DNA from 3 places in the Streptomyces pimonensis genome. Region 3 is predicted to be linked to each of the others. Evidence: predicted binding sites of a transcription regulator. Region 3 holds the regulator's gene; each other region holds the start of a gene.
What was found. The regulator HrcA, encoded in region 3, represses chaperone genes, less so after heat shock. The targets are predictions, from matches to a motif close to TTNGCACTCNGNNNNNCNGAGTGCNAA.
Positions count from the first base shown of each region.

Region 1: groES (co-chaperone GroES) is a predicted target of HrcA. The motif match lies at 1,927-1,953, and genes of this name have one in related genera.
Region 2: groL (chaperonin GroEL) is a predicted target of HrcA. The motif match lies at 1,772-1,798, and genes of this name have one in related genera.

Region 1 is NZ_JAHWZY010000001.1:329,102-332,374, reverse strand. Features, by position in the region: gene groL (chaperonin GroEL) at 1-1,322, opposite strand, end outside; gene groES (co-chaperone GroES) at 1,472-1,780, opposite strand; gene KYY02_RS01670 (polysaccharide deacetylase family protein) at 2,081-2,857, opposite strand; gene KYY02_RS01665 (polysaccharide deacetylase family protein) at 2,854-3,273, opposite strand, start outside.
Region 2 is NZ_JAHWZY010000001.1:24,522-27,794, reverse strand. Features, by position in the region: gene groL (chaperonin GroEL) at 1-1,608, opposite strand, end outside; gene KYY02_RS00140 (cold-shock protein) at 1,934-2,137, opposite strand; gene KYY02_RS00135 (ubiquitin-like small modifier protein 1) at 2,567-2,842, opposite strand; gene thrC (threonine synthase) at 2,951-3,273, opposite strand, start outside.
Region 3 is NZ_JAHWZY010000033.1:57,646-60,918, forward strand. Features, by position in the region: gene KYY02_RS26430 (DUF3097 domain-containing protein) at 1-258, opposite strand, end outside; gene KYY02_RS26435 (MBL fold metallo-hydrolase) at 293-1,021, opposite strand; gene hrcA (heat-inducible transcriptional repressor HrcA) at 1,193-2,209, shown strand; gene dnaJ (molecular chaperone DnaJ) at 2,209-3,273, shown strand, end outside.

The sequences.
Region 1 (3,273 bases), on a different contig from region 3:
GAGACACCGGTAGCCTCGTCGCCGGTCTTGTCGAGGTTGCCCTCGAGGACCTTGACGGCGTGGACCAGCGCGGAGCCACCACCGGAGACGATGCCCTCCTCGACCGCGGCGCGGGTCGCGGAGATGGCGTCCTCCAGACGGTGCTTCTTCTCCTTCAGCTCCACCTCGGTGGCGGCGCCGACCTTGATCACGCACACGCCGCCGGCCAGCTTCGCGAGGCGCTCCTGGAGCTTCTCGCGGTCCCAGTCGGAGTCGGTGGTCTCGATCTCGGCCTTGATCTGGCCGACGCGACCCTGCACGTCCTCCTTGTTCCCGGCACCGTCGACGATCGTGGTGTCGTCCTTGGTGACGGTGACGCGGCGGGCGGAGCCGAGCACGTCCAGGCCGACCTGGTCGAGCTTGAGGCCGACCTCCTCGGAGACGACCGTGGCGCCGGTGAGGACGGCCATGTCCTGCAGCATCGCCTTGCGGCGGTCACCGAAGCCGGGGGCCTTCACGGCGACCGCGTTGAAGGTGCCGCGGATCTTGTTGACGACCAGGGTCGACAGGGCCTCGCCCTCGACGTCCTCGGCGATGATCAGCAGCGGCTTGGAGGCGTTGGCCTGGATGACCTTCTCCAGCAGCGGCAGCAGCTCCGCGATGGAGGAGATCTTGCCCTGGGTGATGAGGATCTGGGGCTCGTCGAGGACGGCCTCCATGCGCTCCTGGTCCGTCACGAAGTACGGCGACAGGTAGCCCTTGTCGAAGGCCATGCCCTCGGTGAAGTCCAGCTCCAGACCGAAGGTGTTGGACTCCTCGACGGTGATGACACCGTCCTTGCCGACCTTGTCCATCGCCTCGGCGATGAGCTCGCCGACCTGCTGGTCCTGGGCGGACAGCGCGGCGACGGCGGCGATGTCGGACTTCTCGTCGATCGGACGGGCCGAGGCGAGCAGGTCCTCGGAGACCGCGGCGACGGCGGCGTCGATGCCCTTCTTCAGCAGCGCCGGGGAGGCGCCGGCGGCGACGTTCTTCAGGCCCTCGCGGACCAGCGCCTGGGCCAGCACGGTGGCGGTGGTGGTGCCGTCACCCGCGATGTCGTTGGTCTTGGTCGCCACCTCCTTCACCAGCTGCGCGCCGAGGTTCTCGTACGGGTCCTCGATCTCGACCTCGCGGGCGATCGTGACACCGTCGTTGGTGATGGTGGGGGCGCCGAACTTCTTGTCGATGACGACGTTGCGGCCCTTCGGGCCGATCGTCACCTTCACCGTGTCGGCAAGCTTGTTGACGCCGCGCTCGAGGGCGCGACGGGCGTCCTCGTCGAACTTCAGGATCTTCGCCATGGCAGCGGGAGCCCTCTCGGAATTCTGGGTGAAATCACTGCGCCCCGGGCGCCCGGTCCTTGTCGGATGCTGGGGCCAGGGGCGCAGTGGTTCGAGCAAAAGTGCTTGCTACGAGGTCGGGTTGTCCGGGGTGGCCCCCGGATCCCCCCTTACTTCTCGACGATCGCGAGGACGTCGCGGGCCGAGAGGACGAGGTACTCCTCGCCGTTGTACTTGACCTCGGTGCCGCCGTACTTGCTGTACAGAACGACGTCGCCGACCTTCACGTCGAGTTCGACGCGCTTGCCGTCCTCGAAGCGGCCCGGACCGATGGCCAGGACGACGCCCTCCTGGGGCTTCTCCTTGGCGGTGTCCGGAATGACCAGGCCCGAAGCCGTGGTCTGCTCGGCGTCGAGCGGCTGGACCACGATGCGGTCCTCGAGCGGCTTGATGGCAACCTTGGAGCTGGCGGTCGTCACGATCCGACCTCCCCCTTCGGAGATCTCACGGGGTTAACTGTCTGAGGTGGCGACCAGGTGGATCCGTCGTCGCGGGTGCCGGACCTGCCCGTCGCGTGTTTGGCACTCTCCAGGGGGGAGTGCCAGACCTGAGACTATGACTGCGATTAGCACTCGGTCAAGCGGAGTGCCAATTGCCTGCGGCGCGTCGCGGGGTGGGGGCGTCGTTCGCACCGGGGTGTGCAGCCGACGGCGTTGCGGTGACCGTCACCGGGGGCTGCCGCCCCCAGGCCCCGCTTCGGCCCTGAACGGGCCTCGTCCTCAAACGCCGGACGGGCTGAGAGGTGAGCGGTGCTCGCCAGGAACCGCCGACGGACCGGTCTGCCCGACGTGGTCCTCCAGCCTGCCCACCCTCAGCCCCCGCTCCGCCAGTTCGTCCAGCACCCGTGTCGTCCGTTCCGCCAACGACAGGGCCGGGGCCTCGCCCGACGGTACGGCGATGATGTCGCCGGGGCTCAGGTGGCGGGGGCCGTCGGCGTAGGTGAGGTGGCCGTCGGGCTCCAGGGTGACCCGCCACAGCACCACCGCCGCGATGCCGCAGTCCGCGGCGGCCCGCAGGGTGGTGGTGTCGTACGCACCGTAGGGCGGGCGGAAGAGGCGGGGGCGGACGCCGAAGCGGGACGCGAGCTTGCGCTGCTGGCCGCAGATCTCGGCGCGCTGGCCGGCGTACGGCAGACCGCGCAGGGCGGGATGGTCGAGGGTGTGGTTCTGCAGGCTCGCGCCGACCGAGCGCAGCCGGGCGAAGTGGGCGTACCCGGGGCCCACCACGCTGTCCGTGAGGAACAGGCTGACGGGCAGCCGGCGCTCGCGCACCAGGTCGACGAAGCGGGGGTCGCGTTCGGCTCCGTCGTCGTAGGTGAGGAAGACGACCCGGTCACGGGTCGGGACGCGGTCGACGACGGGCGGGAGGGCGCCGGTCCCCGGCGCCGGACCGGCTCCGGGCGACCGGCCCGCGCCGTCCTGCGTCCCGCCCGACGGACCGCATCCGGCGACCACGGCCAGCAGGGCGGCGGCGCCCGCCAGGAGACGGCCCCTCACAGGTAGTCCTCCAGGCGGGCCACCGCGTACCCCTCCGCCGTGGCCTTGTCCAGGAAGCGGCGGACCATGTCCGGCATCGTGCCCTTCCAGTCCCCGCGGCCCCGGAAGTGGCTGAGGACGATGTCGCCGGGGCGCAGTTCGCGGTCCCACTCGCGGTACTCCCAGCGGTCGACGAAGACCTCCTCGTTCCAGAGGGGGACGTGGGTGATCCCACAGGCCTTGGCGGCGCGCAGGGTGGCCTTGTCGTAGTTGCCGTAGGGCGGGCGGAAGAGGACGGGGCGCTCGCCGTAGCGCTCCTCGATGACCTCCTGCATGCCGCAGATCTCACGCTTCTGGCGGGCGTAGGACAGGGCCGGCAGGTAGGGGTGGTGGAGGGTGTGGTTGTGCAGGGCGACGTCCCGGTCCCGCATCTGCCT
Region 2 (3,273 bases), on a different contig from region 3:
ACCGCCCGGCATGCCGCCGCCGGCCGGGGCCGCGGCCTTCTCCGGCTTGTCGGCGATGACGGCCTCGGTGGTGAGGAACAGCGCGGCGATGGAGGCGGCGTTCTGCAGCGCGGAACGGGTCACCTTCGCCGGGTCGATGATGCCTTCCTTGACCAGGTCGACGTACTCGCCGGTCGCGGCGTTCAGGCCGTGGCCCGGGGTGAGGTTGCGCACCTTCTCCACCACGACGCCGCCCTCGAGGCCGGCGTTGACGGCGATCTGCTTCAGCGGGGCCTCGAGCGCGAGCTTCACGGCCTGGGCGCCGGTCGCCTCGTCACCCTCGAGCTCCAGCTTCTCGAAGACCTGGGTGGCCTGCAGCAGGGCCACGCCACCACCGGCGACGATGCCCTCCTCGACGGCCGCCTTCGCGTTGCGGACGGCGTCCTCGATGCGGTGCTTGCGCTCCTTGAGCTCCACCTCGGTGGCGGCGCCGGCCTTGATGACCGCGACACCGCCGGCGAGCTTCGCCAGGCGCTCCTGCAGCTTCTCGCGGTCGTAGTCCGAGTCGCTGTTCTCGATCTCGGCGCGGATCTGGTTCACGCGGCCCTGGACCTGGTCGGCCGAGCCGGCACCGTCGACGATGGTGGTCTCGTCCTTGGTGATGACCACCTTGCGGGCCTTGCCCAGCAGGTCGAGCGTGGCGTTCTCCAGCTTGAGGCCGACCTCCTCGGAGATGACCTCGCCGCCCGTGAGGATGGCGATGTCGCCGAGCATGGCCTTGCGGCGGTCGCCGAAGCCCGGGGCCTTGACGGCGACGGACTTGAAGGTGCCGCGGATCTTGTTGACGACCAGGGTCGACAGGGCCTCGCCCTCGACGTCCTCGGCGATGATCAGCAGCGGCTTGCCCGACTGCATGACCTTCTCCAGGAGCGGGAGCAGGTCCTTGACGTTGGAGATCTTGGAGTTCGCGATCAGGATGTACGGGTCGTCGAGGACGGCCTCCATACGCTCCATGTCGGTGGCGAAGTACGCCGAGATGTAGCCCTTGTCGAAGCGCATACCCTCGGTGAGCTCCAGCTCCAGACCGAAGGTCTGGGACTCCTCGACGGTGATGACGCCTTCCTTGCCGACCTTGTCCATGGCCTCGGCGATGAGCTCGCCGATCTGGGTGTCGGCGGCGGAGATGGAGGCCGTGGAGGCGATCTGCTCCTTGGTCTCGACGTCCTTCGCCTGCTCCAGCAGGGCGGCGGAGACGGCCTCGACGGCCTTCTCGATGCCGCGCTTCAGAGCCATCGGGTTGGCGCCGGCGGCGACGTTGCGCAGGCCCTCCCTGACCAGGGCCTGGGCGAGAACGGTCGCGGTGGTCGTACCGTCACCGGCGACGTCGTCCGTCTTCTTGGCGACTTCCTTGACCAGCTCGGCGCCGATCTTCTCGTACGGGTCCTCGAGCTCGATCTCCTTGGCGATGGACACACCATCGTTGGTGATCGTGGGGGCGCCCCACTTCTTCTCGAGGACGACGTTGCGGCCCTTGGGGCCGAGCGTCACCTTGACGGCGTCCGCGAGCTGGTTCATGCCGCGCTCGAGGCCGCGCCGCGCCTCCTCGTCGAACGCGATGATCTTGGCCATGTGAAGTGGTCCCTCCAGGACTGGGGGTGATTCCTTCGGACCGCGCCCGCGCCCGCGACGGACGGCTCGCCGACCCCGTGGTTCCTTGCACCACACGGCCCGCGGGCCTCACCGACCCGGTCCTTCGTTGTCACTCTCACCTTCAGAGTGCTAACGCCAATGATTAGCACTCGACCCATGCGAGTGCAAGCGCCTTCGAGGAGTCGCGGGCGCGCTCAGCCGCGCGCGAACACCGTCCGGCCGTACGCGGGCACGGCGAAGGGCCCGCCCCCCGGGAGGTCGCGGGCCCTTCGTCGGCAGAAGACGCTTGCGGCAGGTAGCGCGTTCAGGCGCTGAGACGAACCATGTCGGCCTGCGGGCCCTTCTGACCCTGCGAGATCTCGAACTCGACCCGCTGGCCTTCTTCGAGGGTGCGGTAGCCGTCCATCTGAATCGCGCTGTAGTGGACGAAAACATCCGCACCACCGTCGACCGCGATGAAGCCGTACCCCTTCTCCGCGTTGAACCACTTGACGGTGCCCTGAGCCATGCCTAACTCCCCTATTACTGGCCCTTGCACAGATCCGCACTTCGCGGACCCGGGTCAGACCTCACCCCCCAACGGTTGGGGGCGTGCGCCGGAACGCGTCGACCGCGGCCGAATGTATCTGTCCAACTGCCGTCTGCAACAGGTCAATCGGACGAGAAATCCGGACGACGCCGGTCTGGGAGGTGGCGAGAATTCACCTGAATCCGGGGCAATTCGGGCCATGCAAAGGGTACGAACGCCGCGAAAGGGGCCCGCACTTTGGCTGCATCCAGTCGGCCCGAGGCAGGAATTCGGTGTTCCCGATCAGCGGATCGGGAGCGCGTTCCCCAACTCTACCGCGCTCAACCTCATGGAATTGCCCCCTCCGCTTCTCTCGCGGAGGGGGCAATACGCCGGACCCCCGGCCACCGTCATTACCGGAGGTAATGGTCAGCCGCCGGCCACCGCCGGGATGATGGACACGCCGGCCCCGTCCGGGGTGGCCGTCTCGAGCCCCTGCTCGAACCGCACGTCGTCGTCGTTCACGTAGACGTTCACGAACCGCCGCAGCTTGCCCTGATCGTCCAGTACCCGGGCGGCGATCCCGGTGTGGTTCTTCTCCAGGTCCGAGATGACCTCCCCCAGGGTGGCCCCCTCGGCGCTCACCTCGGCCTGCCCACCGGTGTAGGTGCGCAGGATGGTCGGAATGCGGACAGTGACGCTCACGACAGGACCTCCGGAAGGACGACACACTGGGGGGCACGGGGCTGTGGGTGACATGCGGCTGCCGCCACGGGGGCGCGACCGGCCGGAACGGCCCCGCGGACGAACGGCTCAGACCAGGCCGGCTTCACGGAACGACTCCAGACTGGGCCGGATCGTCGCGGTCAGCCCGGTACCGGCCACCGCGTCCAGCGTCTTGAGGCCGTCTCCCGTGTTCAGCACGACCGTGCTCAGGGACGGGTCGAGCGCCCCGCTCTCGAGGAGCTTCCTGGTGACCCCCACGGTCACGCCCCCCGCCGTCTCCGCGAAGATCCCCTCCGTGCGCGCGAGCAGCCTGATCGCCTCGACGATCTGCTCGTCGTCCACGTCCTCCACCGCACCGCCCGTGCGACGCGCGATGTCCAGGACGTACGGCCCGTCCGCCGGGTTGCCGA
Region 3 (3,273 bases):
GGGACGCACCGGACCGGCGGACGGCCGCACCAGCGTCACCACGCGGCCCTCCAGCAGGAAACCCCGCGGCTCCAGCGGGAACACCCGGTGCTTCCCGAAGCGGTCCTCCAGGGTCACCGTGCCCGCCTCGCAGCGGATCACCGCGCCGCAGAAGCCGGTACCGGGTTCCTCGACCACCAGGCCCGGCTCGGCCGCGACCTCGGGGACGGGCTGCGGTTTCTTCCACGGAGGGGTCAGATCGGCGGAGTACTGGCGCATTCTGACGACGATACGAGGATCCCGCCCGCGGTGATCAGTCCGACACGCCGAAACGGGCCGCCAGGGCGTCGCGCTGGGCCCGGACGAACGCCGCGTCCACCACCGCGCCGTGGCCGGGGACGTACCGCGCGTCCTCACCGCCCAGCTCCAGCAACCGGTCCAGGGCGGCCGGCCAGTGGGACGGCACGGCGTCGGGGCCGGCCTGCGGCTCGCCCGACTCCTCGACCAGGTCGCCGCAGAACACCACCTCCGGGTCGCCGGGGACCAGGACCGCGAGGTCGTGGGCGGTGTGCCCGGGGCCCACGTCCGCCAGCAGCACCTGACGGCCGCCGCCCAGGTCGAGCGTCCGCTCGCCGCGCACCGCGTGCCGGGGCGGGACCAGCGCGTCCACGGCCTCCTCGGCCGCCCGCGCGTCCAGCCCGTGGCGCACCGCGTCCGCGCGCAGCTCCTCACGCCCGCGGCCCGTCAGCACCGCGTCCGCACCCACCGCGCCGAACACCTCCGCGCCCGCGAACGCCGCCGCCCCGAGGACGTGGTCGAAGTGGGGGTGGGTGAGCGCGAGATGCGTCACACGACGACCGGTGAGCGCCTGCACCTCCGTCCGCAACCGTGCGCCCTCGCCCGGACCGGAGCCCGCGTCGACGAGCAGCAGGCCGACCGGGCCCACGACGAGCCCCACCGTGCAGTCCCACACCGGCAGTCGGCGCCGTCCCACCCCGGCTGCCACTCGCTCCCATCCCGGCTCTTCCCAAGTCACGGTCATACCGGGACGCTATCGGGGGACGGCACCGCCCGGCGCGACGGCGCGGGGACCGGCCTTGCCCGGGGTGCACCCACCGGCCGTACACTGGGCGGGAAAGTCTGGCACTCGCGTACGAAGAGTGCCAGGCGAACAGGGAAGGTACCGCGCGGAAGGCTTCTGGAGGTGTGCGCGATGCTCAGTGAACGCAGGCTCCAGGTGCTGCGCGCCATCGTCCAGGACTACGTGGGCACCGAGGAGCCCGTCGGCTCCAAGGCGCTCACCGAGCGGCACAACCTCGGCGTCTCCCCGGCCACCGTGCGCAACGACATGGCGGCCCTGGAGGACGAGGGCTTCATCGCCCAGCCGCACACCAGCGCCGGACGCATCCCCACCGACAAGGGCTACCGCCTGTTCGTCGACAAGCTGGCCGGCGTCAAGCCCATGAGCCCGCCGGAGCGGCGGGCCATCCAGAACTTCCTCGACGGTGCCGTCGACCTCGACGACGTGGTGGCCAGGACCGTGCGGCTGCTCGCGCAGCTGACCCGGCAGGTCGCCGTCGTGCAGTACCCGTCGCTGACCCGCTCCACCGTGCGGCACGTGGAACTGCTGTCCCTCGCCCCCGCGCGGCTGATGCTGGTGCTGATCACGGACACCGGCCGGGTGGAGCAGCGTATGGTCGACTGCCCGGCGCCGTTCGGCGAGTCCTCCCTGGCGGACCTGCGGGCCCGCCTGAACAGCAGGGTCGCGGGACGTCGGTTCGCCGATGTGCCGAGCCTGGTGGAGGACCTCCCCGAGGCGTTCGAGGCCGAGGACCGCGGTACGGTCTCGACGGTGCTCTCCACTCTCCTGGAGACGCTCGTCGAGGAGAACGAGGAGCGGCTGATGATCGGCGGCACCGCCAATCTCACCCGCTTCGGACATGACTTCCCCCTCACGATCCGGCCCGTCCTGGAGGCGCTCGAGGAGCAGGTCGTGCTCCTCAAGTTGCTTGGTGAGGCGGGGGATTCGGGCATGACCGTGCGCATCGGGCACGAGAACGCCTACGAGGGACTCAACTCCACGTCCGTCGTGTCGGTGGGCTACGGTTCGGGCGGCGAGGCGGTTGCCAAGCTCGGCGTGGTCGGACCGACCCGCATGGACTACCCGGGAACGATGGGAGCGGTACGCGCAGTGGCACGGTACGTCGGACAGATCCTGGCGGAGTCGTAGTGGCCACGGACTACTACGCCGTACTCGGCGTGCGCCGCGACGCTTCGCAGGAGGAGATCAAGAAGGCCTTCCGGCGGCTCGCCCGCGAGCTGCATCCGGACGTCAATCCTGATCCGAAGACGCAGGAGCGGTTCAAGGAGATCAACGCGGCCTACGAGGTGCTGTCGGACCCGCAGAAGAAGCAGGTCTACGACCTCGGCGGCGACCCCCTCTCGCAGGCCGGCGGTGGCGGCGCGGGCGGCTTCGGGGCCGGTGGCTTCGGCAACTTCTCCGACATCATGGACGCGTTCTTCGGCACGGCGTCGCAGCGCGGGCCGCGCTCGCGCACCCGCCGGGGCCAGGACGCGATGATCCGCATCGACATCGAGCTCGACGAGGCCGCGTTCGGCACGACCAAGGACATCCAGGTCGACACGGCCGTCGTCTGCACGACCTGCAGCGGCGAGGGCGCCGCTCCGGGCACCACCGCGCAGACCTGTGACATGTGCCGGGGCCGAGGTGAGGTCTCGCAGGTCACGCGGTCCTTCCTGGGCCAGGTCATGACCTCCCGCCCCTGCCCGCAGTGCCAGGGCTTCGGCACCGTCGTCCCCACCCCGTGCCCGGAGTGCGCGGGCGACGGCCGGATCCGTTCCCGGCGCACCCTCACGGTCAAGATCCCGGCCGGTGTCGACAACGGCACCCGGATCCAGCTGGCCGGCGAGGGCGAGGTCGGGCCCGGCGGCGGTCCCGCCGGTGACCTGTACGTGGAGATCCACGAGCTCCCCCACGCGCAGTTCCAGCGGCGCGGCGACGACCTGCACTGCACGGTCACCCTCCCGATGACGGCGGCGGCCCTCGGCACCAAGGTGCCGCTGGAGACGCTGGACGGCATGGAGGAGATCGACATCCGGCCCGGCACCCAGTCCGGCCAGTCGATCCCGCTGCACGGCCGGGGCGTCACGCACCTGCGCGGCGGCGGCCGGGGCGACCTCGTCGTCCACGTCGAGGTCCAGACCCCGACCAAGCTCGACCCCGAGCAGGAACGCCTCCTGCGGGAACTGGCCAAGCTGCGGGGCGAGGAACGG